Regions from separate parts of the Cobetia sp. LC6 genome, predicted to be linked through region 3. Evidence: predicted binding sites of a transcription regulator. Region 3 holds the regulator's gene; each other region holds the start of a gene.

Region 1 (7,358 bases), on a different contig from region 3:
CACTCATGCCCAGGAAACCACGACGCGAACGCGATGATGGAGAGCCCTTCTCAACCGCCTGAACCTCAGAAGACTCCTGCAGATCCTTCTCGACTACGTCTGTCATCGTGTGTCCTTTGTCTGTCGCTGCTGCCCTTCCCCTCGTGTGAAACCACACGGGCAATCGGGAGCAAGCCGTTGTTTTTGTATGTGCTAATAAAGCACCACCAACGTATAAGACTTTGGTGAGAGGCACAACGAAACGACGCGCCGGATCGCGCAACCATGCGCCGCGACAAGGGCAACCCCTTGGGAAAGCTACCGCTGGGTTGAAAGCACTCGATGAGCTAAAGATTAAGCATGCCGTATTATACAAAGAAAATTATTAGAATATGTAGTAGAACTCAGTATCGCCTACATACAAAGACCCCAGCCTAAAGAGGTGGGGACTTTGTACAGAAAATTACCACGTGATAATAGAACTTATGACGCCTTTACATTTTCAGAATTTAGTCTGCCAGCTTTGAATAAAAGTACTCACAGACTCAGGCGGTACACTAGCCGAAGCGAGTCTTCTCAACTCAAAGGAATGTGGCTCACCTATTATTTTAGGAAGATCACGGTTGAACAAAATTGAGCTTTCAGATTTTCTATCATCAGTTAAAGCTGCTAGCCATTTCTTGAAGAAATCTAATATGTATTTTCCTCGGACTGAATACATTGACGTCAACAAGGAATAATCTTGTCGATGTTTATTAATATCTAATTCTGCACTAAATAGAACTACTTTTTCAACATCATATTCTTTCGGGGTGACTTTATCGACCTGCACATTTACAAAATTAGTTACTCTTTCCGGCTTTTTAACTATTTCAACTTTTTCTCTACGCGCAGAAAAAATATAATAATTAATATCATAAAAGTGCTTGCAAAATTCGTTATAACACTCTTCAAATTTAGCAATAATATCTTCTCTGATATCCATCTCTCCAGCGCAACGATATTCATCTATCAACAAACTATTTAAAACATGCTTAGAACAAAGAAAATTTTCAATTGAATATCCATCTAGCACACAGACATTTTCCCCATACTCATTATTTTTATCAAAATCATGATCTACAAAAAATAAAGTATTAGAGATATTTTTATCATTCTTTTCTACTAAAGATTTATGTAACTCTAATAGCTGCCGCTTTCCTTTACCTGGAATAGGCTCAAACTCAATGCTTGCATTAATTTTTTTTATCCATTCTTCATAGACTCCAATATCATCAAAACCTTCAAATATAAATATTATTTTATCGCACTGACCTCCCTTCGCTCTGATGAGCTTATCTCTTAATACGCTAGGAGAGCTACGGCTATCTCTGAGCTTTTCAACTAAGCTATTAGTCATTTTTCAGCTCCGATGAACGTTTAACAATCATAGCCCTAGCGTTACTGTCCAAATCATTCTCAAATATAAATGGCGAATGAGTGATCGCCAAAAGCTGACTCACTGAACCACTTAACATAACATCAGGCAGGACCTTCCTCTGCCAATCAATAGATAAAGATAACTCAGGCTCGTCAATTAATAGTATTTTATTAGTGTCATTTAAGTAAAGATAAGACATCAAAGAGATAATTTGTTTTTCGCCAGATGATAAATCGTCTAAGTCAATTTCTCTTTCTTGATCTGGATCCCATGTATCGGTAACTTTAACTTTTAAATTATCTGGGTCAAACTGTAGCTTCTTTTGATCACTCGAAGTCTGCAAGTACTCGTTGCATACATCTACAAATCGCTCAATTTTATCTTCAATTTCTTTAGTTTGAGCGATGACATCACCGAGTCTCGACAAGAAAAATCTTACAAACTTTTCATCACTGTTACTACTTCCTTCCTCATATAAGCTTTCAACTTTATTTATAATACCCTCATCTCCGCCTCTTTGACGCTGTACACGACTAAGAAATCTCTTTAGAGAATCTAATTCTGGTAATTTTGACTCATGACTAACTTCAGGCCCGCGTGGACCCAAAAGTTCATCAAGCATACGAGCACTTAATTTACCGTACTCAAAATTCGATCTTCTCTGTATTTCCTTGGTTAACTCTCCTAGCTGTTGCTCGACATCGGCCAATCCAAATGCAATGTCGTCATACCCCATATCTTGTATAGCGTTATTATAGTTAAACTTTGTGGAGAACTTATTCCCAAAGCTACGCCTACTTCTCTGGTGAAATCTTCTTCTATCTTTCTTTAACGGCCTCTCGACACGGCGGTACGTGGGCAAATATATAACCTCTGTATCACCCACACATCTTTTTATTATATTAAAAGCTTCAAACGTTACAGAGGCATGCCCACTGATTACAATCTCACTATAGATCATACAAAGTTTTTCATGCAGATCGCTAATATCATAATGAGTTTCTGAGAATAGCTTATCACCAATCGGATTCGCTAAAATAGACATTGGGTCCGATTCAGAAAAGGATGTCATTACAAATTCGATTATAGTATCATGTGGTATTGACACTTCCTCTGAAAAATTGCTCAAAATAGCGAGTGTCTTTTCCCCAATATTTAGAGCAAGGTCTTTCTTTTTAATTACAACAACATCGTTCACACTAGCAAAATGACACTCGATGCTATCAAAATCATATGTATTTAACTTGTATATCTCACGCTTGAGAGTGGAGCTTAATATACTAAGTAAAGTTGTTTTGCCCACACCATTTTCTGCCACTAATACTGTAGATTCACCTGCAAAATCTATTGACAGATCTTTATACCCATGCAACCCATTAATTTTAAAAAATTTAACGATGCCGCCAACGTCGCAATTGGACATATGATCCTCTCTTTTAACGATTTGGTGTACATTAGAGATCAGAATATAATATTCATTCACCATGCTCAACTAATCAATAGACTTATTAGATAAAACAACGTCATGCACGACTTTAGTGCAACTACCTTGAAACTGCTTCTAACCAGTGCAAAAAACTAATGAAACGCAACTTTTAGCAACAAAAATATTGCACAAGCGATTGAATTTAATGCATAAACAAAATTAGGCACACTTCCTGCTAGATACTCAGCGAGGCACCGATAGGCATACAACAATCGAAAATCTACACCAATGGAGCGCTAGGGTTCCGGTGACTGGCTGATGGCCGTCACGACTGGTCCGAGAGCACTCGACCTCCAAGCTGGGGGTTACACGGCGGGACAAAAGCCCGGGAGACGCAAAGCCTGTAAAGGTCGGCGCCTCTCACTTTTTCCGCCGGAGATAACGACAATGACCCAGCTCACTCGCCTTTCCCAGTCCGCGACTTCCCCCTCGGATGCCAGCGCCCAGGTGTCATCCGCTGCTGTCTCATCTGCTTCATCTACCGCTTCCAGAAACGCTTCCAGACGTGCTGCGCTGGCCGGCGCCCTGCTGCTTGGCGCATCGCTGAGCCCGCAGGCCATGGCGCAGGATTCCTTCAGCGTGTGCTGGTCGGTGTATGCCGGCTGGATGCCGTGGGAATACGCGGACACCCAGGGCATCGTCGACAAGTGGGCCAAGAAGTACGACATCAATATCGATGTGGTGCAGGTCAACGATTACGTCGAGTCCATCAATCAGTACACCTCCGGCAATGTCGATGGCTGCGCCATGACCAACATGGACGCCCTCACCCTCCCCGCCGCCAGCAGCGTCGATTCCACCGCGCTGATTCTGGGCGACTACTCCGATGGCAACGACGGCGTGATGGTCCGCGACGGCGATTCCATCGAGGCCCTGAAGGATCGCGAGGTCAATCTGGTGCAGTTTAGTGTCTCCCACTACCTGCTGGCACGCGCGCTGGACAGCGTCGGCATGAGCGAGCGCGACCTCACCACCACCAATACCGGCGATGCCGACATCGTGGCGCTGGCCAGCAACACCGACACCCAGGCGGTGGTGACTTGGAACCCGCAGCTGGCCACGCTCAAGGAGATGCCCGGCTACACCGAAGTCTTCAACTCCAGCGACATCCCCGGCGAGATTCTCGACCTGATGGTCGTCAATACCCAGACGCTGAAGGACAACCCGGACTTCAGCCACGCGCTGGTCGGTGCCTGGTATGAGGTGATGGAGAAGATGAAGGCCGGTGACGAAGACGCCCTCTCCCAGATGGCCGATGCCGCCGGCACCGACCTCGCCGGCTATCAGTCCCAGCTGGCCGCGACCCACATGTACTACACCCCCGCCGAGGCCGTGGCCGCCTTCAATGCGCCGAGCCTCAAGGACACCATGCAGCACATCGCCGACTTCAGCTTCGCGCAGGGCCTGTTGGGCGAAGGCGCCCCGGATGCCGGCTTCATCGGTATCGAAACCCCCGCTGGCGTCATCGGCAATGAAGGCAACGTGATGCTGCGCTTCGACCCGAGCTACACCGCCGCACTGGCCGACAGCCAGTAACGCCACGCGGTGGATGCCGCACACGCTCCGTGGGGCAGCCTGCCTCGCGGAACGTGAACCGACCGCCTCCCTCGACCGCACCCTCGTTCGCACCCGTGGAGCCCGCGCATGAAACGCCTGATCAATCTGACACCCTCCCGTGGTGGCCGCTGGCTGCTCGGTGGCCTGCCCTTCGCGCTGCTGGCCATCCTTTACATCGTGCAGTCCAACCAGCGACTGCTCGACAACCCGAATGACCGCCTGCTGCCGTCCTTCGCCGCCATGGGCGAGTCGTTCTCGCGACTGGCCACCGAGGTCAACGTGCGCACCGGCGACCTGCCGCTGTGGACCGACACCTTCGCCAGTCTCGAGCGCCTGCTGGCCGGCGTGCTGATCAGTGCGCTGATCGGCCTGACCGTCGGCCTGCTCACCGGTGGCCTGCCGCTGCTGCGCGCCAAGCTGTCACCGCTGATTACCGTGCTGTCCCTGATTCCGCCGATGGCGATTCTGCCGATCCTGTTCATCGCCTTCGGTACCGGCGAGCTGGCCAAGATCGCGCTGATCGTCATCGGCATCACGCCCTTCCTGATTCGCGACCTGCAGAACCAAGCCCTGCGCCTGCCCGATGAGCAGCTGATCAAGGCCCAGACGCTGGGCGCCAGCTCCTGGCAGGTGCTGACCCGCGTACTGCTGCCCCAGCTGACCCCGCGCCTTCTGAGCGCCACGCGCCTGGCACTCGGCAGCGCCTGGTTGTTCCTGATCGCCGCCGAAGCCATCGCCGCCCAGGATGGCCTCGGCTACCGCATCTTCCTGGTGCGTCGCTATCTGGCGATGGACGTCATCCTGCCCTACGTGGCCTGGATCACGCTGCTGGCCTTCCTGCTCGACCGTCTGCTGGTGCTCGTCTCGACCCGCGCCTTCCCCTGGTATCACGCTGAGGAGAGCCAATCATGAGCCTGATCCACGCCAAGGGTCTCGAGAAGCACTACGGCCAGCAGGTCGTGCTGGAACGCATGAACCTGACCGTCGAGGCCGGAGAATTCATCACCCTGGTCGGCGCCTCCGGTTGCGGCAAGACCACCTTCCTCAAGCTGCTGCTGGGCACCGAGGGCGTCTCGCGCGGTGAGCTGCTGCTCGATGGCAAGCCCATCCCCGGCGAACCGGGCCCGGACCGCGGCATCGTCTTCCAGAAATATTCCGTCTTCCCGCACCTCACGGTGCTGGGCAACGTGATCATGGCCGAGGAGCTGGCACGTGCCCCGCTGACCGGCAAGCTGTTCGGAGCCAAGCGCCGTGAAGCACGGGTCGCCGCCGAAGCGCGCCTGGAAGAAGTCGGTCTGTCCCACGCACTGGACAAGTACCCGCATGAGCTGTCCGGCGGCATGCAGCAGCGCCTCGCCATCGCCCAGGCACTGATGATGAAGCCGCGCATCCTGCTGCTGGATGAGCCCTTCGGCGCGCTGGACCCGGGCATCCGCAAGGACATGCACCAGCTGATCTTGCGCCTGTGGGAAGAACAGCAGCTGACCATCTTCATGATCACCCACGATCTCAAGGAAGCCTTCGAGCTGGGCTCGCGCGTCTGGGTGTTCGACAAGGTGCGCGTCGATGCGCAGGCCCCGCAGGCCTATGGCTCGACCATCACCTATGACCTGCCCACCGAGCGTAGCAAGACCAAGGCGTCGTCCCAGCAGCCGGGGGCTCACCCACCGGGCTCTGACCAAACGACGCTCGAGCGCGAGCACGAAGCGCTGACGACACCAGCCAACTCCGTTTCCCAAGCCACTCTCACCGGAGGCCAATTCAATGAACATACCGCTTGATGCCGCAACCACCGACCGCGCCAGCTTTACCGCGAGCTTTACTGCAAAGTACAAGACCCATCTGCCCGGCGGCCATCACTGGTCGATGCGCATGCCGCGTGGCAGCGCGCTCAAGCTGACCGCGAGCGAGGCCAACGCCAATGTCGGCCTGGTGATGTACAACCCGCTGGATACGCTTGAGCGCCTCAATCTGCCGGATACCCTCAAGGGTCAGCACACCTTCCGCCTCACCGAAGGCCACTGCCTGTATTCCGACATGGGCCGTATCTTCGCCTCCATCATCCAGGACGATCTCGGCTGGCATGACAGCGCCAGCGGCAACCTGATGGAGCACCACTTCGCCGCCAAGGGCTGGCACAAGAAGGCCTATCAGCAAGCCTTCAATGACTTCACGCCCAGCGGCCACGACAGCCTGCTGATCGAGATGGCCAAGTACGGTCTGGGCGAGCGCGACCTGTGCGCCAACCTCAACCTGTTCTCCCGCGTGCGCGCCGATGAAGACGCCAATCTGCACTACGTCGCGGACCACTGCGCCGCCGGCGACAGCGTCACCCTGCGCTTCGAGATGGACACCCTCGTCATGCTGCACACCTGTCCGCATCCGCTGGACCCCGCCGAGGACTATCCGCTGCGCGGCGTGGACATGACCTTCGGCACCGCGACGCCGATGGATGAGCATGACGCCTGCTATCTGTCGCGCCCCGAGAATGCCCGCGCCTACGCCAACAACCAGCTCTATCACCTGGCGGGCTGAGGCGTCCCCCGACAGCAGACGGACGCCACGCCGACTGGCTAGTGGCAAACGACGCCCCAGATGACAAGGACAAAGGACATCCCCATGTGCACCTCGACACTTGAACACCCACATGCCCACACCCCGGCCGCGACGGACGGTGCCCCGCTGAGCTACGCCGACCCCGCACAGCAGCCGCGCGAGCTTGAGCGCACCGTCGAGGCCGGCGATCACTTCATCGGCCTGGTCCGCGCCGGCCAGCACCTGCGCATCACCGACCTGCATGGCAATCAGGCCGCCGACACCCTGTTCTTCTCCGCCGACGACACCGCCGAGCGCTACAGCGCGATGGACACCGTGCGCGAGCAGGGCAAGGTCTACCTGACCACCGGCACGGTGCTC
Region 2 (7,358 bases), on a different contig from region 3:
CCTGCCGCAGGTCGAGGCCACCGGCTGTGACGGCATCGAACTCAATTTCGGCTGCCCGCATGGCATGCCGGAACGCGGCATGGGCGCCGCAGTGGGCCAGGTACCGGAGTATGTCGAGCAGGTCACGCGCTGGTGCAAGACCTACAGCTCGCTGCCGGTGATCGTCAAACTGACCCCCAACATCACCGACGTGCGCGAACCGGCCAAGGCAGCCTGGCGTGGCGGTGCCGATGCCGTCTCGCTGATCAACACCATCAACTCCATCACCCATCTGGATCTCGACCGCATGGTCGCGCATCCCATCGTCGGTGACCGCAGCACCCACGGCGGCTATTGCGGCAGCGCCGTGAAGCCCATCGCGCTGAACATGGTGGCCGAGATCGCACGCACGCCGGAAACCGCCAACCTGCCGATCTCCGGCATCGGCGGCATCTCCAACTGGGAGGATGCCGCAGAATTCATTGCCCTCGGCGCGGGCAGCGTGCAGGTGTGCACGGCGGCGATGCTGCACGGCTTCCGCATCGTCGAGGAGATGAAGGACGGCCTGGGGCGCTGGATGGACAGCAAGGGCTATCAGCGCATCGATGAGTTCTCGCGCGCGGCGGTGCCCAACACCACCGACTGGAAGCAGCTGGACATGAACTATCAGGTGATCGCCCGCATCGACCAGGACAAGTGCATCGGCTGCGGACGCTGCTACATCGCCTGCGAGGACACCTCGCACCAGGCCATCATGCATCTGGCCAAGGACAACGGCACCGCCCGCTATGAGGTGAAGGACGCCGACTGCGTGGGCTGCAACCTGTGCGAGATCACCTGCCCGGTCGAGGATTGCATCACCATGGAAGTGCAGGACACCGGCAAGCCGTACATGAACTGGATGGAGGACCCGCGCAATCCGCATCGCGCGGCCTGATCGCCTGGTGATCCTCTGACCCGGGGAACAGCCAGCAATAGATGAGAATGAAAAAGGGGCTGCCAGCAATGGCAGCCCCTTTTTATTGGCTTGATGATCCAGCAATGGTGATCTTAATTAGCTCAAGGATAACAAGACCTGAAATCACCTTTTGGATCAGGCAGACAATCCGACGCCCTTCAGCAGCACCCGCGTCACGTTCTGCACTGCCTGCTCGAATTCCCGATCACTCAGCGCCCTGCCCTGATTGAGCACCGCGATCTGGTGGTCGAAGTCGGCGTAGTGCTGGGTGCTGGCCCAGATCATGTACAGGTAGGCGGAGGCATCGACGTTGTCGATGCGGCCCTCGCCGATCCACTGGCGCAGACGTGACTTCTTCATCTCGGCCCACTCGTCGAGCCACACCGTCAGCTCCTCGCCCAGCACCGGCGCGCCCTGCATGATCTCGCTGGCCCACACCTTGGAGCCATAGGGGCGCTGACGCGAGTGCATCATCTTGGCGCGAATGTAGGTGGAGAGCACCAGCTGCGGGTCGTCGTAGGCCTCGAAGCACAGCGCATCTTCCTTCCACAGCGCCAGCAGGCCATCGAGCACCGCGCGATACAGCGCTTCCTTGGTGCTGAAGTAGTAATGCAGATTGGACTTGGGCAGCTCTACCTCGGCGGCAATATCGACCATGCTGGCACCGACATAGCCCTTGAGAGCGAAGATCTTTTCGGCGGCGAGCAGAATGCGCTCGACATTATCCTTGCGAATCTGAGACTTGCGAGTGGTCATGCGATCCCCTGACGCGGTGCTGGCAGTGCGATGAGAATATCACAACCGCACTGCCAACATGCCTGAGCCGTCAGGTTCCCCGCCTGCCATCCGGCAAGGGAGATGGCGACTCTGCAAGTGCTGTCCAGTCCCGCGCCAGCGCGGATCGGCAAGCACCGCGCCCGCGACGTCATTCGAAGACCGCACCATCGATGAAACCATCCGCCGGCATCGGCACCTGGCCCGCCTCACCGCTCAGCCACCAGGGGGACGGGTGCGTGCCTTCGCTGCGCTCATCCACCACCGGCACCACCATGCCCAGCTTGCGGGCCGCCGTGCGGTAGAGGTCCGGCCGGACGCACCGCGCCAGCGTCGCCTCGAGATCCTCGTCACTGAAGCCCTGCAGATGGCCCCAGCGCTGCATCTGGGCGATGTACCAGCGTGTGTGGGAACGCCACGGGAAGTTGGCCGCGTAGCGATGGAAGATGGTCCAGCCGGGATTTTGCTGCTGAAACTCCTCCACCGACTGCTCGACATCCACGTCTTCCAGTCCGCGCGTCACCACGCTCATCGGCACCTCCGGCATGCCCTCATCATGCAGCCACTCGGCGGCCCTGGCCCGATTGCCGGGGCGGTCCAGCCAGGCGCAGGCCTTGAGCAGCGCGCGAATCAGCGCCTGATGCGCCAGCGGATGCTGCTCCGCCCAGTCCTCGCGCACGCCCAGCACCTTTTCCTGCCCGAAGCGCCAGATATCATGACTGCCCGCCACCACCTGCCCCATGCCCTGCGCCGCCGCCAGGCTGTTCCAGGGCTCACCGACACAGAAGCCATCCAGCGCACCGCTGGCCAGTTGCGCGGCCATCAGCGGCGGTGCCACGGCGCGCATCTCGACGTCGCGGTCCGGGTTGATACCGCCCGCCGCCAACCAGTAGCGCAAAAGATACCGGTGCGAAGAGAACGGGTGCACGCTGGCCAGCTTGAGCAGCGGCTCGCCGCGCTGCTTGCGCTCGCGCACATGCGCCTCCAGCGCCTTCGCGACCTGCAACGGGCTGGCGAGGTCGTGGCCATCCTCACCGAGGGTGGCCATCAGCGCGCGCGACAGGGTGATGGAGTTGCCGCCCAGATTCAGTGTCATGGCACTGATCACCGGCGTGGCGCGACCATCCAGGCCCAGGGTCGAGGTCAGCGGCATCAGCGCCAGCATCTGCGCGCCCTGCAGCACGCCGGTCTGCAGGTCATCACGCAACGCCGCCCACGAGGGTTGCCACTTGAGTGTCACCGCCAGCCCCTCCTCGCGGAAAAGCCCCAACTGCTCAGCGACCACGAAGGGAGCGGCATCATTGAGTGGCATCAGGCCCAGCGTCAGCTGATGGCCATTCAGGGGTACATCTGTGGGCATCACGCACACCTCTTGAACGATCGAGAGAGAAGGACAGTACGGCGACCGGCTCAGCGCCGACGCGCGGCCTTGAGCAGCTCATCGGCCAGCTCATGCAGGGCCAGGCGCCGGTTCATGGCGGTCTTGCGCAGGTATTGATAGGCGGCATCTTCACTGAGCCCGCGCGTCTCCATCACCACGGCCTTGGCGCGATCGACACTGCGCCGCTGCACCAATGTGGTCTGGGTACGGTTGAGCTCACCCTTGAGTGCACGGTGCGCCTCGAAGCTGGTGATGGCGACCTCGACCATGCTGCGCACCATCGCTGGCATGACGTGGTCCACCACATAGGCCGAGACACCGGCGCCGGCCGCCTCACGCACGAGGTCTGGCGCATCTTCACTGGCCAGCATGATCATCGGCTTGGGATAGCGTCGCCCCAGCTGGCCGAGATGCTCCAGGGTGTCGCGGCTGGGCAGGTCGGCGTCGATGATCACCGCATCGGGCTGATGCTGCTCGACCAGCGCGTGCAGGTCCTCGTGCTCGTCAACGCGCAGCGCCACCTCGAAGCCGGCGCTCAATAGCGCCTGCTCCAGCGCGGCGGAGCGCTCACTGCGGACATCGACGATCAGCACGGTCACGGGCATGTCAGGTTTCCTTGAGTCGGGCATGAATCTTGCGCTACACCCAAGCAGGATCCGTGCCGCAATCTGGTGCAACCTTGCGGCCAAAGGCCTTCAGAGCGGCCGAGTCGAAAGCGCCGCTGCACTGCAATGAGGCACGCGCCTTGCCGACCCTCCCAGCGACATTGGCGTGCGCCAGTCTGGTACCCCGCGCCTTGCTGACGCACCGCCAGCGCGCATCGAGCGCGCATCCAGCCCGGGTCACCGTCTGCGCGTGCCACCCTACTGTCCTTGCCAAGCCATTGATCTTCTGGGACTTGTCCCGCCCACACCCCCGCAACTGGCGCGCTACTTGCTTTGTTCCAGTCACTTGCCGCACGGACACTCTGCTGCCGGCAACCATGGCATCACCGACTGCTGCCATCGCTTTCCATGACGTGGACCAGGCTCTTCGGAGTACGAGTGCGTCGAACCAGGCCCCTCAATGACGAGGCGCCCTTGCTGTCGTTCATTCACAGCCGTTCGACCACTCGCCGAGCACACCTGACCTCGTGCCCGGCACCGACGCTGAATCAGGAGCCCACTCATGGATATCCGCAACAAGGCCAGCCGCATCCGGCTGTTCAGCTTCAACACCCCGCAAATGCGCGCCTTCCACATGTCGTGGTTCGCGTTCCACGTCTGCTTCTTCGGCTGGTTCGGTATCGCGCCGCTGATGGCCGTGGTGCGTGACGACCTCGGCCTGACCAAGACCCAGATCGGCAACACCATCATCGCCTCCGTCGCCATCACGGTGATCGTGCGTCTCGCCATCGGCGTGCTGTGTGATCGCATCGGGCCACGCAAGGCCTACACCTGGCTCTTGTGCCTCGGCTCGCTGCCGGTGATGTGCATCGGTTTCGCCGACAGCTTCGAATCCTTCTTCCTGGCCCGTCTGGCCATCGGTGCCATCGGCGCTTCCTTCGTCATCACCCAGTACCATACCTCCGTGATGTTCGGCCCCAACGTGGTCGGTACCGCCAACGCCACCACCGCAGGCTGGGGCAACCTGGGCGGCGGCACCACCCAGATGCTGATGCCGCTGGTGATGGCCGGCCTGCTGATGCTGGGCGTCGAGCAGACCCTGGGCTGGCGTCTGGCGATGGTCGTGCCGGGCATCGTGCTGTTCCTCACCGGTATCGCCTACTACTTCTTCACCCAGGATGCGCCGGACGGCAACTTCAGCGAGCTGCGTGAGCGTGGTGAGCTGCCCAAGGCCGAGAAGGAATACAGCATGCGCGCCACCTTCGGCGCGGCAGCACGCGACATCCGCGTCTGGGCACTGTTCCTCGTATACGGCGCCTGCTTCGGGGTCGAGCTGACCATCAACAACGTCGCCGCCATCTACTTCTTCGACCACTTCGATCTCGATCTCGCCACCGCCGGTCTCATCGCCGGCCTGTTCGGTCTGATGAACCTGTTCGCCCGCACCCTGGGCGGCGTCTTCTCCGACCTGTTCGCCCGCCAGTCTGGCCTCAAGGGCCGCGTGCGCTGGCTGTTCATCGCGCTGCTGTGTGAAGGCGTCGCGCTGGTCGGCTTCGCACAGATGGAAACCCTCGCGGTGGCCATCGGCATCATGCTGGTCTTCAGCCTCTTCGTGCAGATGGCGGAGGGCGCGACCTTCGGTATCGTGCCCTTCGTCAATCGCAAGGCGCTCGGCGCGGTCGCCGGTATCGTCGGTGCGGGCGGCAACGCAGGCGCGGTCGCCGCGGGCTTCCTGTTCCGCAGTGAGGAGCTGACCTACCAGGAAGGCCTGATGTATCTGGGCATGGGCGTGATCGTGATCTCGCTGTTCGCGCTGCTGGTGCGCTTCAGCGCCGCCACCGAAGCCGAGGAAAGCCGCGCCTACGACGCCGCCATCGCGGACCGCAAGCAGCAGAGCGAGCAGCAGCCCGTCTCTGCATAAGCGGATTTCCTTCTCCCCGAGCCAGACACAAGAAGGCCCCGCCTCCCAGAGGCGGGGCCTTCTTGTGTCTGATGACAGCTCAGGTCAGCGGCGACTCATCGCGGCGCTGGCAGCCGAGCCTCAGCTATCGGTGGCGTTCTCGACGCTATCACCGGCTTCCTCGACGGCGTTGTCCATCTTCTCACCGGCCTTCTCCATCGGGCCTTCGTCCTCGCAACCGGCGAGCGACAGGCCACCGAGACCGAGCATGGCAATCATCAGCGAACTACCCAGAGTCTTGAGCTTCATGATGTCTCTCCTTGAATCATCGGTCGGAATGACGCGACACCTGCCATCACCCGCAGGCTGCCACGTGGTGTTACCCATGACATGGAGCGGGAGCCTTGTCGTTTCAAGGGTCACGCAACGCCGAGTTGCCTGTTGCTGATCAAGACCAATCACTCAGGGCTGTTCAGGGCAACCGCTCAGGGCTGCTCAGATCCCCAGCTCAGAGAAGGTATCGGGAAACTGCACTTCACCGCCCAGCCCCTCCAGATAGTCCGGCTGCAGCTCGAAGGCGACGAAGGAACCCGGCACGTCGTCATGATGGCAGTAGAGCCCGTAGTGACACGCCGGATGAAAGCCCAGGTGGGTATAGAAATCCGCATGACCGGCCGCCACCACGGCCCCCGCCCCCAGCAGTCGACAGCGCTTGACCGCCGAGATCACCAGCCGCTTGCCGATGCCGTGACGCTGATGCTGTGGCAGCACCGCCAGCGGTGCCAACGCCATCAGCACGCGGTCCGGGTAGCCGGAAAGCTCCACGCGCGACACCATCACATGCCCCAGCAGGCCGCCCTCGCCTTCACTGAGGTGGCGGCCGGTCTCCGGGTCGGTGACACGCTCGGCCACCAGCGAGATCTGCGCCAGATTGCCTCGACGCAATCTGTCACCCAGGCGCGCTTCACGATGGCCGGCAAAGACGGATTCATGAATGCGGTAGATGCGCTCATGATCAATGAGACGCTCTTCACGAATGCGAAGGTTATCGACGGCGTTGGCAGTCATCACGAGGTACCGGATCAGCGCCCTGATGGCCAGGGACGTTACCTCAAGCGTAGCCACCGCCCGCAGCGGCTGCGAGCGTCAATCTGCTGCTCAAAAAGCACGATGCCCGCCGTGGTGGCGGGCATCGCCCGGGGTGATATCAAGGTCGCATGACAGATGAAATGCCTGGTTCAGCCCCTCTCAGGCATCTCGCCGCCAGCAGTCAGACGCGTCGCCGACGCTGCCCGCCTCAGCTCTTGAGACGACGCGCGCGGAAGGAGCGGCCCTTGAGCTTGCCATTCATCAGCTGGGTGAGTGCCGACTTGGCGACATCACGCTCCACGGCGAGGAAGGTGGTCCGCGCCAGTACCTTGATCTTGCCGATCTTGCTGCCTTCCAGGCCGCCGTCACCAGTCAGTGCGCCGAGGATATCGCCGGGACGCAGCTTGTCCTTCTTGCCACCATCGATCTGCAGCGTCGCCATGCGCGCATGGAACGGCTCGCGGGTCAGCATGCTCTTCGAGGGCAGCGGCTCGGCTTCCAGGGTCTGCTCGAGGAATTCACCCAGCCTGGCCAGGCGATAGTCTTCCTTCTCGGTGTAAAGCGTACAGGCGATGCCGGAGCTGCCCGCGCGGCCGGTACGCCCGACACGGTGCACGTGGGCGTCGAGATCACGCGCGATCTCGTAGTTGAACACCGCATCCAGCGCATCGA
Region 3 (7,358 bases):
CAGTGGCACTGCTGGAGGCCCGCGGATTCACTGCCGAGGAATTCGCCCTTTCCCACCCGGGCGGCAGCCTGGGTCGCCGCCTGCTGCTGCGAGTCCAGGACGTGATGCATCATGGCGACGCCCTGCCGCGCGTGGCACTCGGCAGCCCGCTGCGCGATGCGCTGCTCGAGATCACACGTCAAGGCATGGGCTTCACCTGCGTGATCGATGATGACGACCACCTGGTCGGCGTCTATACCGATGGTGACCTGCGCCGCACACTCGACCAGCACGGCGATCTGCGCGCGCTGAAGGTCGATGATGTCATGACCCGCGGCGGCAAGACCGTGCGTGCCAGCATGCTGGCCGCCGAAGCGGTGCGCATCATGGAAGAAAACCGCATCAGCGTTCTGGTAGTCTGTGACGAGGATGAGCACCCCATCGGAGCCATCCATATGCACGGCCTGCTGGCCAGCGGCGTGATCTGAACTCCCGCGGGCGTTCGCTGTCTCTGTTCGACGGCAGATCGTCCCGACAGTAGACGCTACCGCTCAACGCCCATCAGCGCCGTTCACAGGACAGCGTCAAGCATGCACGGAGTGCGAGGAGAAAGACCATGAGCGACACGAATTCCCTGAGCGAAGAATATCCGCAGGACATCATCGACCGCGCACGCCGCGTGCGCCTGCTGGCGCTGGATGTCGATGGCGTGCTCACCGACAACCGCCTGCACTACGATGCCAACGGTGTCGAGACCAAGTCCTTCCACGTCCAGGATGGCCATGGCCTCAAGCTGGTGCTGCGCAGTGGCGTTCGCGTCGCGCTGATCACCGGCCGCAGCTCACCGATGGTCGAGCGTCGCGCCAAGGAATTGGGCATTCAGGATGTCATCCAGGGCCGTGAAGACAAGCTGGTCGCGCTGACCGACCTGTGCCGCGAGCACGGGATCGAGCTGGAAGAGGTCGCCTATTGTGGCGATGACCTGCCGGACCGCGAGGCCATTCGTCGTGTCGGTCTCGGCGTCAGCGTGCCCAACGCCATGGCCTACGTGATGAGCGAGGCCAACTGGGTCACCTCACGCCAGGGCGGCGATGGCGCCGTACGCGAGCTCTGTGATCTGCTGCTCAAGGCACAGGGCCACTGGGCCTCGGTGCTGGATACCTACCTGCAGGAGTCGCGCCCCTGATGTTACGCCTGCCCCGCCCTTCTCCGCGTCTCTGGCTGATGCTGCTGTTGCTGCTCGTCGGTGGCGTGCTGGCGCTGATCGAGCAGCGCAACAGCCTGGAATCGACCGTCAATGTCGAGGTCGACAGCAGTGAGCCGGATTACTATCTCGACGGGGCAGACATGACACGCTTCGATGCGCGCGGCGTGGCGATCCAGTCCATGAGCTCGCCGCATATCGAGCATACGCCAGGCGATGACGTGACCCGGGCGCAGACCCCGAAGATTCGCACCAACGACAGTGAAGACCGCCGCTGGTATGCCACGGGGGACAGTGGCGTGTTGAGCGCCGGCGGCGACACCTTCACTCTCGAGGGCAATGCCAGACTGCGCCAGCCCGATGACCGCTGGACCCTCGATACCGATGTTCTGCACTACAGCCGTGATCAGAATCGCGCCTGGAGTGACGTGCCGGTCGTGATCACCCAGAATGGCCAGCATGTCGAAAGCGACAGCTTCAGCGCCGACCTCTCCCGGGATTCCGCCGTGCTGCAGGGCCGCGTGCGCAGCGTCCTGCAACCCGGCACGGGCCAGAGCGAGGCCAGCAAGGAAGCCGAGCGCATCGACTCGGGCACCGACAGCACCACTACCGATGACGGGCGCATCAACAGCACCTTCGAGGCAGCGCCTGCCAGCGGTGAATGAACCTGCCGGGCTGGCCGTCGCGCCATGACCCGCGCCGCAACACCTTCTTCCCTGCCGCTCGATGGCATCATTGCTCGGGCGGCGACCCCGTCATGCCAAGGAGCCACCATGACTTCCACGACTCGCAAGCCCTTGACGGCCTGTCGCCAGACCCTCAACAGCGGTGTCATGGCGCTCTGCCTGGCACTGGGCATGTCCACCTTCGCCCCGGCCGCCATGGCGCTGGACAGTGATGCCAGCCAGCCGATCAACATCGCCGCGGACGCCCTGTCTCTCGATGACAAGGCCGGCACAGCCACCTACACCGGCCAGGTGGAGATGCGCCAGGGCAGCATGAAGCTCGATGCCAGCCGCGTCGATATCAGCCGCGCCGGCAGCGGCGAGATCTCGCTGGTCAAGGCCACCGGCAAGCGTGCCTACCTGGAACAGCAACCCGCACCCGACGAGAAGCTGGTCAAGGGCTGGGCCGACACCATCCGCTATCATGCGCTGGAGCGCCGCGTGGAGCTGGTCGGCAATGCGCGTCTCGAGAAAGGCGATGACACCTTCGAAGGCGGCTACGTGGAGTATTTCCTCGACAAGCGCCAGGTGAACGCCAACAACAGCAAGACGGCACAGCAGACCGAAGGCGGTCGCGTACACATGACTTTGACGCCGCGCGGCGCCAATGCCAGCAAGGAAAACTGAGTCATGACTGCTGCTACCCCGCGTACGCTGAGCGCTCGCCATCTGGCCAAGGCCTACAAGGGCCGCAAGGTGGTCAAGGACATCTCGCTTGAGATCCGTCAGGGTGACATCGTCGGCCTGCTGGGCCCCAACGGCGCCGGCAAGACGACCTCGTTCTACATGATCGTCGGGCTGGTGCGCGCCGATGCCGGCAACGTCTCCATCGACGACAAGGACCTTTCCGCTGCCGCCATGCATCAACGCGCACGCGCCGGCATCGGTTATCTGCCGCAGGAGGCGTCGATCTTCCGCAAGCTGTCGGTGGCCGACAACATCATGGCGATTCTGGAAACCCGCAAGGATCTGGATCGCAATGGCCGCAAGGCACGTCTTGAAGAGTTGCTCGAGGAATTCAGCATCACGCATATTCGTGCCAGTGCCGGCATGAGCCTGTCCGGCGGGGAGCGTCGTCGGGTCGAGATTGCCCGCGCACTGGCCACCGAGCCGGACTTCGTACTGCTCGATGAGCCCTTCGCCGGCGTCGACCCCATCTCGGTGGGCGAGATCAAGAGCATCGTGCGTCAACTGCGTGACCGTGGCATCGGCGTGCTGATCACCGACCACAACGTGCGCGAGACACTCGATATCTGTGACACCGCCTATATCGTCGGCGATGGTCAGATCATCGCTCACGGTGACGCGGACTCCATCCTGGCCAACCAGCAGGTACGCGACGTCTACCTGGGCCACGAGTTCACGCTCTAGGGCCAGCGGATGCGCTGAGCCCTCCCACGGCGAAAGCTTCATAAGCCGCTGCGTGATTTTATCGCGTAGCGGCTTTTTCATGTCTGACATCAGGCGCATGCATGACGTCCATACCACCTTGGTGTAAACATGGCATGCAAGTTGCTTGAATATTCACTGCAACCACTTGTCAGTGGCCCGAGTCACGGTATAGCGTAGTAAGCACGTTCCTTTGCCGTGAATTGACTGACTCCATGAAACCCACCCTGCAACTCCGCCTCGGCACCTCGCTGACCATGACGCCGCAGCTTCAGCAAGCGATCCAGCTGCTGCAGCTGTCGACGCTCGACCTGCGTCAGGAGATTCAGCAAGCCCTCGAGTCCAACCCCATGTTGGAGCTCGACGAGGACTACGAGTCGCTGGATGTCATCGAGACACAGGATACGAGCGAGATCTCCACTGCCGACTCCTCGAGCGAGATTCCCGAGGCATACCCTCTCGACAGTGACTGGTCGGACCTCTACCAGGACCACGCCGGTAGCCTGACCAGCTCCGGCAGTGGCAGCGGGAGCGAAGAAGGGCCGGACTTCGATCGCAATACCAGCGTCGAGAGCCTGCAGGACCACCTGCGCTGGCAGCTGGCGATGACCGACCTCGATGGCCGTGAACGCCAGATGGCGGAGAGCCTGATCGATGCCGTCGACGGTGCCGGTTACCTGAGCCTGTCACTCGATGAGCTGGTCGATGGTCTGCGCGGCCAGGGCCTGCCCGGCCTCAAGGCCTCCGAGCTCGAGCAGGTACTGCTGCGTCTGCAGCAGTTCGACCCGACCGGCGTCTTCGCCCGCGACCTGCGCGAGTGCCTGCTGCTGCAACTGGCGCTGCTGCCGGATGATCTGCCGCTGCTGGCGCAGGCGCGTCGCCTGGTACGTCAATTCCTCGAGGCACTGGGCAACGATGATCGCAAGCTGCTCAAGCGCCGACTGAGCCTTGACGATGACGAGCTGGATCACGTCATCCGCCTGGTGCGCGCGCTCGATCCGCGTCCGGCATCCGCCTGGGGCGAGCCCGCCAGCGATTACGTGATCCCTGATCTACTGGTGCGTCATACCCGCCACGGCTGGCAGGTCGAGCTCAACCCGGAAGCGCTGCCCAAGCTGCGCATCCAGCCGGAATACGCCGCACTGATCAAGCGTGCCGACAAGTCCGCCGACAACACCTTCCTCAAGGACAACCTGCAGGAAGCGCGCTGGCTGATGAAGAGCCTGTCATCACGCAATGACACCCTGCTCAAGGTCGGCCGCGAGATCATGGCGCGCCAGATCGACTTCCTCGAGCAAGGCGAGGAAGGCATGAAGCCACTGATTCTGGCCAACATCGCCGAAGTGGTCGAGATGCACGAATCGACCATCTCGCGGGTCACGACCCAGAAATACATCCACACCCCGCGCGGCGTCTTCGAGCTCAAGTTCTTCTTCTCGAGCCAGGTCGGTGGCAGCGGCAGTGGCGACGCCCACTCAAGCACCGCCATTCGTGCCCGCATCCGCAAGCTGATTGCGGAAGAACCGGCTCGCAAGCCTCTCTCCGACTCACGCCTGGTCGATCTGCTCGCCAGCGATGGCATCGAGGTCGCACGCCGTACCGTGGCCAAGTATCGCGAAGCGATGGGCATCCCATCCTCCAGCGAGCGCAAGCGTCTGGCCTGATGCGTCACCTGCGGCTGCCATGCGCCTGGTCTCCCTCCTATCATGGCCGTTGCCGCCAACCTCAAACACTGGTTTTCTCTCTCACCAGCCTCTGACATTACTGACACCGGCGCGCCTGGCGCGCGCCCTGTCATTCCGTCAACCGCTCGTCAATGGCCCATCATGGCGCGCAGGATGATGGCAAAAATCCATCATTCCGGCTGCATCATTTACCGTCAATCGCATGTTTTTAAAGTCACTTTTAGCCGTATTGCACCGGGATGTCACTCGGTGATCCTTCCGGCACGCCGCTTGCTCCACGCAACCCAAGCGCCTGAAAGGCGGCGTACATGCAGGGATTGGCGACGAAAACCCGCCTTCTTGCGCGCCTTTCATGCACCACCCTTCAAGCGTGACCTTGAAGTCCATTCCGTTACCCCTCACTGAGTTGAAGACAAGCACTGAGCCACGATGCAGCGCAGCGTTGATCTTTGCGCAAAGCTTGGGCATTGTCGGTACAGACGCTCACGACATCTGATGCCGCTGGCAAGGGCGCGAAAACATCGCCAGACGGTGGTCGTCAAGCCTGTTGCAGAGCGTCCGATCAGGGTTTGCTCGTAGTCAAAAAGGGTTACAATTGAATGGCAACCCGCTGGATAAAGGAGCGTGTCCATGCAAGTGAATATCACCGGGCATCATGTGGAACTTACCGATCCTCTCCGCGATTACGTCAACGAGAAGCTCGCTCGCCTCGAACGGCATTACGACAACATCACCAATGTTCAGGTGACACTGTCGATCGAGAAGGAGCGCCAGCAGGCTGCCTGCACCTTGCACGCAGCAGGCGCTGACCTCCACGCCCTGGCAGAAGACCCCAACATGTACGCTGCCATCGACGCGCTCGCCGACAAGCTGGATCGCCAGCTGGTCAAACACAAGGAAAAGTCCCAGGCTCGTGCTCAGGGCACCGGGACCCGTTGACCTTCAGCCATGACACTTGATCAGATCCTTCCCCCCGAGCGCACCCTTTACGGTGTCCCCGGGGGGAGCAAGAAGCGGGTGCTTGAATTCTTCAGCACCTTCATCGCACAGAACATTCCCAGCCTGGATAGCCAGGAAGTCTTCTCGCGCCTGATCGGGCGCGAGAGACTGGGGTCGACCGGCATCGGCCACGGTGTGGCCGTGCCCCATGCACGCAGCCCGCATTGCAAGACACCAATCGCTGCGTTTCTGAAGCTCGGTGAACCCATCGACTTCGATGCCATCGACGGAGAACCCATCGATCTGCTGTTCGTGCTGCTGGTGCCTGAGGAAGCGGACGAGACCCATCTGACGCTGCTCGGGCAGGTCGCGGAATTGCTCAATTCCCCGACCAATCGCTCGGCCCTGCGCCAGGCAGACAGCCAGCGTGCACTCTTTGAGGCATTGACCCAAGCCATCGCCGAATTACCGGCGCGCTGAATCACAGGCCCGGACATCGTCCGGGCTTTCGTCTTGCTGGCCTCCCATCGGCCGACGTACAGCGCACTGATAGCGGGCAACCTTCTGCCCCACCCCTGCATTCTTTCGACGTTGACCTCGCCCTTGGAGAGCACTTCATGAAGATCGTGATCATCAGCGGCCGCTCCGGCTCCGGGAAATCCATCGCTCTCCAGGCGCTGGAAGACATTGGCTACTATGCCATCGACAATCTGCCCGGCATGCTGCTGGCGCCACTGGTCGATCAGCTCGAACAGGACAGCCCGGCACGCCGACGTATCGCGGTCTCCATCGATGCCCGCAACCTGCCGGAAGCCTTGACCCGCTTCCCCGAATTGCTCGACAACGTCCGCCAGAGTGGCATGGACGTGCAGGTCGTCTACCTGACCACCGATTCGCGAGTGCTGCTGGAACGCTACTCGGCGACCCGGCGTCGTCACCCTCTGACGCGCGACAACGACCACACCCTGGCCGAGGCCATCGAGATCGAGCAGAAGACGCTCGCCCCGATTCGCCAGAAGGCCGATCTGGTCATCGACTCGACCAACCTGAGCGTGCACGACCTGCGCTCGCGGATCACCGAGCAGGTCGCCCAGCACAGCTCTCGCCACCTGACGCTGACCTTTGAATCCTTCGGCTTCAAGCATGGCGTGCCGACCGACGCCGACATGGTGTTCGATGCCCGCTGCCTGCCCAACCCGTACTGGGACATCAATCTGCGCGGCGATACCGGTCGCGATGACAGCGTGGCCGAATTCCTGCAGCGCTACCCCACCGTCCAGGCGATGCATGACGATATCGCCGGCTGGCTGGAACGCTGGCTGCCCGCCTATCAGGACAGCAACCGCAGCTACCTGACGGTGTCCGTGGGCTGTACCGGCGGCCAGCATCGCAGCGTCTACCTGTGCGAGCAGCTGGCGAGCTACTTTGCCGAGCGCC
Region 4 (7,358 bases), on a different contig from region 3:
ACTCAATAAGCACAGACAGGTTCTTGGACACTCGACTCAGTCGAGTGATGAAAGCCATGTCAGAGATCAGGTTGAATCAGAGAAGGCGCATGCGCTGCGCTCGAGGAATTTGCACGAGTATCGGGTTGTTGATGCCTAGGGATTGGCGCCTGAGGACCTGGCGCTGGGTGACGACTTGTTGCTGCCTGGTAGTTGAGAGCATCTGGCGCCCTGCGGATGCGGATGCGGCTGCGACTGCCATTTCAGCTTCACGCGTCGCAACGCACCCGGGTGCTGACGATGCGGGTCGCTCGCCAGCATTGCCGACAAGCGCTCACGGCGGATTAAAAGTAGCGGTTTCGCCAGCACTTTCCACGCAAAAGCGCCTGTTTTGGCGCATTTCAGCACCACCAGGCGCCACACGGGAATGGCGAGAGGCCGACTTGATACCTGCCTGCACCAAGAAAGTGCTCATACAGGGGCCATGGCGCCCTCGAGAGAACCACAAGAGTGCCGCCGGACGGGGACTGCTGTATATTTGATCGGTTGTCCCGGCCTTGCCGGGATGACCGCCAAGCTGTCTCACGGAACGCCGCCGATGCGCGGCAGAGAATCGTCCAACCCACGGAAAGGGCCAGCCATTCAGGACGACTTCGGCTTGTTTCAGGAGCACTACCCATGCAAGACATGCTTGCCCCGCTGGCATCCCTGGCGGATGTGATCGGCATGCTAGGCACCACTCTGGTCGTCGGCGCCTTCTTCCTGCTGCAGCTCGGCAGACTCGATGCCCGCAGCCTGACCTACAACCTGATGAATCTGAGCGGGGCGATCCTGCTGTTGATCAGCCTGTGCATCAATTTCAACCTCGCCAGCTTCGTGATCGAGATCTTCTGGATCATCGCCTCAGTGGTAGGTCTGGTGCGCTGGATGCTGGGCACTCGTCCCCAGACTGCCTGAGGCTTCCCCCGGAATCAGCGGCGCCCATGACGCAAAAAACCGCCACGCCCCGAAAGGGCGTGGCGGTTTTGGTTCAGCCGTCACCTGACGAGTCAGGCGTCGCGCTGGCGCTCGATCTCCGCGGCGTGGCTGGCGGCTTCACGCTTCGCCACCGCGGCTTCCCCCTCGTCATCCACTGGCATGGCGGGCTCGGCAGCCGGCGCATTGCCCGCTACCAGCCCTTGCTTTTCCAGCAGTGCCTCAAGAGCGATGACCTGCTTTTCCAGCGACTCGACACGGCTGCGCGTACGCGTCAGCACATCCATCATGATGTCGAAGTCTTCACGCGAGACCAGTTCCATGCGGTCGAAGGCACCGCGCATCACCCCTTGCACGGACTTCTGCAGCTCTTCCGGGCCATGCGAGGCATCCTGCAGGCGCTCACCGATCTGCTGGGCCATACGCCCGATGACGTCATTCTTGAACATGCTGCACCTCAGCCGTTGCGGGCCGGCAGCCGCGTCGTGCGGACTGCCGGTCAGAAAATGATGACACCCCTGTACATGGGGCCGTCGTGTCCTGCTGCAAGGATACGCAACCCTGGAGTCGGGTGCATGCCCCGCATCGTCCTGCACCAGACAATCCTCATCGGCAGGCACACACCTGCACCACATTAGCACTTGCCCCCACACCCAAAGGCGCAGAAGCAGCACCATTACGGTGCATGCCAGGTGACCTCCGGATTCAGCCATCTTTGCACAGGCCGAAAGACGGTCAGCCATCTGGCGATAACCAGATGAGTTACAAGGATTTTCAGCCTCATGGCACATCTCGTGCGATGCACTTGTCAGGAACAGGCCGCCAGCTCATCTGACTGGCCATGCTTAACAAGAATGATCATTCCGGTAGCGAACGGGGGCAGCACATGAAACTGATCACCGCCATCATCAAACCCTTCAAGTTGGACGACGTACGAGAAGCACTGGCCGACAACGGCGTGCAGGGGATTACCGTCACCGAAGTGAAGGGCTTCGGACGTCAGAAGGGGCACACCGAGCTGTATCGCGGTGCCGAGTACGTCGTCGACTTCCTTCCCAAGGTCAAGATTGAAGTGGCTATCGATGACAGCAGTGTGGAATCGGTACTGGACGCCATCACCCAGGCGGCCAACAGCGGCAAGATCGGCGACGGCAAGCTGTTCGTCACTCCGCTGGACGATGTCATCCGTATCCGCACCGGTGAACGCGGCGCCGACGCTGTCTGAGCCCCGCGCACAATAACAAGGAGAACCCCGCATGAACGAGATCATCGAGGTCAAGTACGCACTTGATACCTTCTACTTCCTGGTCTGTGGCGCCCTGGTGCTATGGATGGCAGCCGGCTTTGCCATGCTCGAGGCCGGTCTGGTCCGCGCCAAGAACACCACCGAGATCCTGACCAAGAACGTGGCGCTGTTCGCCATCGCCTGCACCATGTACATGGTCGTCGGTTACCACATCATGTACTCGAGCGCCGAAGGCGGCTTCCTGCCGAGCCTGGGCTTCCTGATCGGTGCCGAGAATACCGCTGAGGAAGCGCTCGCTTCCGGTGGCGACATCTACTACAGCGCACGTTCCGACTTCTTCTTCCAGGTGGTGTTCGTGGCAACCGCCATGTCCATCGTCTCCGGTGCGGTCGCCGAGCGCATGAAGCTGTGGGCCTTCCTGGCCTTCGCCGTGGTCATGACTGGCGTCATCTACCCGGTGCAGGGTTACTGGACCTGGGGTGGCGGCTTCCTGAGCGCAGCGGGCTTCAGCGACTTCGCCGGCTCCGGCATCGTGCACATGGCCGGCGCTTCCGCCGCTCTGGCAGGTGTGCTGCTGCTGGGCGCTCGCAAGGGCAAGTACGGCAAGAATGGCGAGATCAATGCCATCCCGGGCGCCAACCTGCCGCTGGCCACGCTGGGTACCTTCATCCTGTGGCTGGGATGGTTGGGCTTCAACGGCGGCTCCGAGCTGGTGCTGTCCAACATCGATGAAGCCAACGCGGTCGCTCAGGTCTTCGTCAACACCAATGCCGCTGCCTGTGGTGGTGTCATCGCCGCGCTGATCCTCGCCCGTCTGTGGTTCCGCAAGGCTGACCTGACCATGGCCCTCAACGGCGCGCTGGCTGGCCTGGTCGCCATCACTGCGGGTCCGCTGGCACCGAGCGTCGGTGCTGCCACCCTGATCGGCGCCGTCGGCGGTCTGCTGGTCGTGTTCTCCATCGTCGGTCTCGACAAGCTGAAGATCGATGATCCGGTCGGTGCCATCTCCGTGCACGGTGTGGTCGGTCTCTGGGGTCTGCTGGCCGTGCCGCTGACCAATGACGATGCCACCTTCTCCGCACAGCTGCTGGGCGCCGCCTCCATCTTCGCCTGGGTGTTCATCGCAAGCCTCGTGGTGTGGCTGATCATCAAGGCCATCATGGGGATCCGCGTCAGCGAGGAAGAAGAGTACGAAGGTGTGGATCTGGCCGAATGTGGCATGGAGGCCTACCCGGAATTCACCTCCAGCCGCAAGTAAGCCTGGACGTGACAGCATCTGCAGCCTCAAGACTCCCGCCACCTGGCGGGAGTCTTTTTTCCTGACTGGATAAGCGGTGTATGCTTGAGTTAGAGACCGGCGTGACGAGCAGGCCTCGTTACCCGCACCATCACCCAAGGAGAGACACGATGAAACTGGTCACTGCCATCATCAAGCCATTCAAGCTCGACGACGTGCGCGAATCCCTGTCGGAGATTGGCGTGCAGGGTATCACCGTGACCGAGGTCAAGGGATTCGGCCGCCAGAAGGGCCACACCGAGCTGTATCGGGGTGCCGAGTACGTGGTCGACTTCCTTCCCAAGGTGAAGCTGGAAGTCGCGGTGGATGACGCCATGATCGATTCCGTGATCGAGGCGATCACCAATGTCGCCAACACCGGCAAGATCGGCGACGGCAAGATCTTCGTCTCACCACTGGAGCAGGTCATTCGCATCCGTACCGGCGAGACCGGCAAGGACGCCGTCTGAGCCTCTGGCGCAAGCCCCTGGCTGACGTGCTGCCCCGACCGCTGACATGAGCACACAAAAAACCGCAGGCCATCGGCCTGCGGTTTTTTGTTTCAGCACTTGCCGTTCATGCGTGATGCTCGCGGATCACTTCTCGACGAAGGCGCGCTCGATCACATAGTCACCCGGCACGCCCATCTTCGGCGAGATGGCGAAGCCACGCGCATCCAGCATGGCGCTGATGTCGTCGAGCATCGCCGGGCTGCCGCAGATCATGGCGCGGTCGCGCTTCGGATCCAGCGGCGGCAGGCCGATGTCCTCGAACAGCTTGCCGTTCTCGACCAGGTCCGTGATGCGGCCCTGGTTGCGGAACTCCTCGCGCGTCACGGTCGGGTAGTAGATCAGCTTCTCGGCGATCTCTTCGCCCAGATACTCGTGCTTGGGCAGCTCTTCCGCGATCATGTCGGCATAGGCCAGCTCGGAGACATGGCGCACACCGTGCATCAGGATGATCTTGTCATAGCGCTCATAGGTTTCCGGGTCCTGGATGACACTCAAGAACGGCGCCAGGCCGGTGCCTGTGGAGAACAGGTAAAGATTCTCGCCCGGCAGCAGATCGTCCAGTACCAGCGTGCCTGTCGGCTTGCGGGAGACCATGATCTGATCGCCCGGCTGCAGGTGCTGCAGGCGTGAGGTCAGCGGGCCGTCCTGCACCTTGATGGAGAAGAACTCGAGGTGCTCCTCGTAGTTCGGGCTGGCGATCGAGTAGGCGCGCATCAGCGGCTTGCCTTCGACTTCCAGGCCGATCATCACGAACTGGCCGTTCTTGAAGCGCAGGCTGTCTTCACGCTGAGTGCGGAAACTGAACAGCGAATCGTTCCAGTGATGGACGTCGATGACTTCGGTTGTGGTCAGACTGCTCACCTGATGGCCTCCCGGGGCGTGACCCCTCGAATTCAATATTCTATCTTGGCATAAACAAATAACAGCTTATGACCCAATGAACTATGCAGCGATTGTAGTCACTGCAGGGTTATGCGTTAAATGGTTTATCTGGATATAGGTTATCTAGTTTACCAATATTGGTTGCGAATGAATCGTATTTCAACCTCGATCGTGCAGGATCCGTCCGCTCTGACGGCGAATCCTGCGTTGCGTTCACTTTCGCCTCCTCACCTCTGCCCCTTCACTGCATGCCCCGGGAGGTCGAATGCGCTACAGTCTTCGCCAGCTGGCCGTCTTCGTGGCGGTGGCGCGGCATGACAATGTCTCTCTGGCCGCCGACAGTCTGGCCATGTCGCAATCAGCGGCCAGCACGGCACTGGCCGAGCTGGAACGTCAGTTCGATTGCCGGCTGTTCGATCGCCATGGCAAGCGCCTGCGACTCAATGGCCTGGGGCGTGAGCTGCTGCCCAAGGCGATCGCACTGCTGGACCAGGCCGAGGAGCTGGAGCAGCTGCTTGGTCAGCAGGACGCCACCGGCTCGCTGGAGATCGGCGCGACGCTGACCATCGGCAACTACCTGGCGCCTCAGATCATCGGTGACTTTCTGCACCATCATCCCGCCAGCCGTGTCGAGCTGCACGTGCACAACACCCATCAGCTGATCGACAAGCTGGTGCACTTCGAACTGGACATCGGGCTGGTGGAAGGCGAGGTGGAGCATCCGCTGCTGGAGGCGACCCACTGGGTCAGTGATCGGCTGAGCATCTTCTGTGCGCCGTCACACCCGCTGGCACAGGGTGAGGTCACGCTTGAGCGTCTGCTGGCGGCACGCTGGATCATGCGCGAGCGTGGCTCCGGCACACGCGGCACCTTCGAGCAGGCATTGCGCCCGCACCTGGAAGGGCCTTCGACCAGCGTTTCCCAGCGCCTCGACATCATGCTGGAGCTGGAACACACCGAAGCCATCAAGCGCGCCGTGGAAGCGGGGCTCGGCATCGGCTGCATCTCGCGCCTCGCGCTGAGAGATGCGTTTCGGCGCGGCAGCCTCGTCGAGCTGCCCACTCCATGGCTGGAGCTGACCCGCGCCTATCGCTTCGTCCACCATCGTGATCGCTTCATCACCCAGGCGATGCGCGAATTCGTCGCCGGTTGCCGCAACCTGAGCGGCAGCGCCTCACGCAGTGACGAGATCATCCTGCCGCAGGTACCGTGATTCGCACATGCACGGCCTTCAGCAACCGAGCCTGATGGCACAGAGCATCAAGGCACCATCCCTCTTGTCACGGGAATCACAATAATAGTGACCACTTACACACAGACGCCGCCAACGTTACCGCTGGCGGCGTCCTGGTCTCTGGATGACGGGGGGGTGTGATCAGTGAGTCAGGCCAGTGAAACGTGCCTTGATCTCATCAGCGCTCTCGTGGGAGAGGTCCTTGTCGACGGTTTCCGTCACCAGCTTGGCGACCGGCTTGTCGAGCTTGTCGCGCAGCGCCCCCAGGAACTTGGGCGCAGCGGCGATGATCAACTCATCGAACTTGCCGTCATTGGCCGTCTGCTTGAGGTATTGCGCGACTTCCTTGGCGAAGAAGTCCTGATGCTTGTCAGAGGTCGCGCCATCATCGCCAGTCTGATGCAGGCTGCCGTGACCGCCGCTGGATTCACCCTTGCCACCGGTTCTCAGGTCACCGGTATGCTGGCGGCTTTCAGGATGTACGAGGCTTTCCACTTCGGTGACCTTGCCAGCGGCACGGGCAAAGATACGTGCACGGGCGGCGTCGGCAGCAACGATGTAAGTAACCATTTACACACTCCCTGTCTCTCGTAAGGCGTCGTTGATGAGGAATGACGATCATCGCTTCGCTTTCAATTGACTACATGCTGGCACCCTTGCGCACATTCAACCCTTGCCGCTCATTTCCCGCTCACCACCCCGCCAGCCCGACGCCGGAAGATCGACAGGAAAGCAGATAATCAAAAACGCCAGGGCCGCCCCGAAGGGCGGCCCTGGCGTCTGATGCCTGTCACTGGCGACTGACTGGCTTGCGTGCTGCTGGTCTTACCAAGCTTGCCAATCCAGCTCCTCCGATGCAACGGGTCTGGCAGCGCGGGGGCTGGAGTCCTGTGCGGAGAGAGTGCCAGCGCTGCGTGTCGCCATTGCGGGCGGCTGCGCAGGGCCATCCAGACGGAAGCGTCCCACCATCTCGGCCAGACGCGCCGACTGCTCGGAAAGCGCATCCGCTGCCGCGGCGGATTCCTCGACCAGCGCCGCATTCTGCTGTGTCACCTGGTCCAGCTCGGCTACGGCGCTGGAGACCTGTCCGACACCGTGATTCTGCTCCTGGGTGGCATGGCTGATCTCGCCGATCACCTCACTGACGCGCATGACGCTGGCGACGATTTCGTTCATGGTGCTGCCGGCCACCCTGACCTGTTCGGCACCATTGCGCGTGCGCTCGTTGGCGGAGCTGATCAACGTGGCGATTTC

Evidence for each region. The regulator sigma-54, encoded in region 3, starts transcription at its own class of promoters, with help from an activator protein. The targets are predictions, from matches to a motif close to TGGCACNNNNNTTGCTNT.
Region 1: QQF40_RS15745 (putative urea ABC transporter substrate-binding protein) is a predicted target of sigma-54. The motif match lies at 3,047-3,064, and genes of this name have one in related genera.
Region 2: QQF40_RS03810 (NarK family nitrate/nitrite MFS transporter) is a predicted target of sigma-54. The motif match lies at 4,015-4,032, and genes of this name have one in related genera.
Region 4: QQF40_RS05485 (P-II family nitrogen regulator) is a predicted target of sigma-54. The motif match lies at 1,738-1,755, and genes of this name have one in related genera.

Annotation. Positions count from the first base shown of each region.
Region 1 is NZ_JASSPL010000017.1:6,096-13,453, forward strand. It holds gene QQF40_RS15730 (pyridoxal phosphate-dependent aminotransferase) at 1-106, opposite strand, end outside; gene QQF40_RS15735 (DUF4435 domain-containing protein) at 482-1,378, opposite strand; gene QQF40_RS15740 (AAA family ATPase) at 1,371-2,822, opposite strand; guanidine-I (ykkC/yxkD leader) riboswitch at 3,111-3,219, shown strand; gene QQF40_RS15745 (putative urea ABC transporter substrate-binding protein) at 3,273-4,421, shown strand; gene QQF40_RS15750 (ABC transporter permease) at 4,530-5,354, shown strand; gene QQF40_RS15755 (ABC transporter ATP-binding protein) at 5,351-6,223, shown strand; gene QQF40_RS15760 (urea amidolyase associated protein UAAP1) at 6,207-6,977, shown strand; gene QQF40_RS15765 (urea amidolyase associated protein UAAP2) at 7,062-7,358, shown strand, end outside.
Region 2 is NZ_JASSPL010000002.1:116,274-123,631, forward strand. It holds gene preA (NAD-dependent dihydropyrimidine dehydrogenase subunit PreA) at 1-916, shown strand, start outside; gene QQF40_RS03795 (TetR/AcrR family transcriptional regulator) at 1,073-1,693, opposite strand; gene QQF40_RS03800 (CmpA/NrtA family ABC transporter substrate-binding protein) at 1,863-3,071, opposite strand; gene QQF40_RS03805 (ANTAR domain-containing response regulator) at 3,122-3,697, opposite strand; gene QQF40_RS03810 (NarK family nitrate/nitrite MFS transporter) at 4,260-5,618, shown strand; gene QQF40_RS03815 (hypothetical protein) at 5,739-5,906, opposite strand; gene QQF40_RS03820 (GNAT family N-acetyltransferase) at 6,093-6,665, opposite strand; gene dbpA (ATP-dependent RNA helicase DbpA) at 6,895-7,358, opposite strand, start outside.
Region 3 is NZ_JASSPL010000001.1:39,311-46,668, reverse strand. It holds gene QQF40_RS00220 (KpsF/GutQ family sugar-phosphate isomerase) at 1-467, shown strand, start outside; gene QQF40_RS00215 (KdsC family phosphatase) at 596-1,165, shown strand; gene lptC (LPS export ABC transporter periplasmic protein LptC) at 1,165-1,848, shown strand; gene lptA (lipopolysaccharide transport periplasmic protein LptA) at 1,957-2,535, shown strand; gene lptB (LPS export ABC transporter ATP-binding protein) at 2,539-3,279, shown strand; gene QQF40_RS00195 (RNA polymerase factor sigma-54) at 3,513-4,961, shown strand; gene hpf (ribosome hibernation-promoting factor, HPF/YfiA family) at 5,613-5,921, shown strand; gene QQF40_RS00185 (PTS sugar transporter subunit IIA) at 5,931-6,401, shown strand; gene rapZ (RNase adapter RapZ) at 6,539-7,358, shown strand, end outside.
Region 4 is NZ_JASSPL010000003.1:116,406-123,763, forward strand. It holds gene QQF40_RS05475 (CBU_0592 family membrane protein) at 658-936, shown strand; gene QQF40_RS05480 (accessory factor UbiK family protein) at 1,029-1,403, opposite strand; gene QQF40_RS05485 (P-II family nitrogen regulator) at 1,841-2,179, shown strand; gene QQF40_RS05490 (ammonium transporter AmtB) at 2,211-3,458, shown strand; gene glnK (P-II family nitrogen regulator) at 3,608-3,946, shown strand; gene QQF40_RS05500 (ferredoxin--NADP reductase) at 4,073-4,849, opposite strand; gene QQF40_RS05505 (LysR family transcriptional regulator) at 5,136-6,083, shown strand; gene QQF40_RS05510 (host attachment protein) at 6,246-6,674, opposite strand; gene QQF40_RS05515 (methyl-accepting chemotaxis protein) at 6,930-7,358, opposite strand, start outside.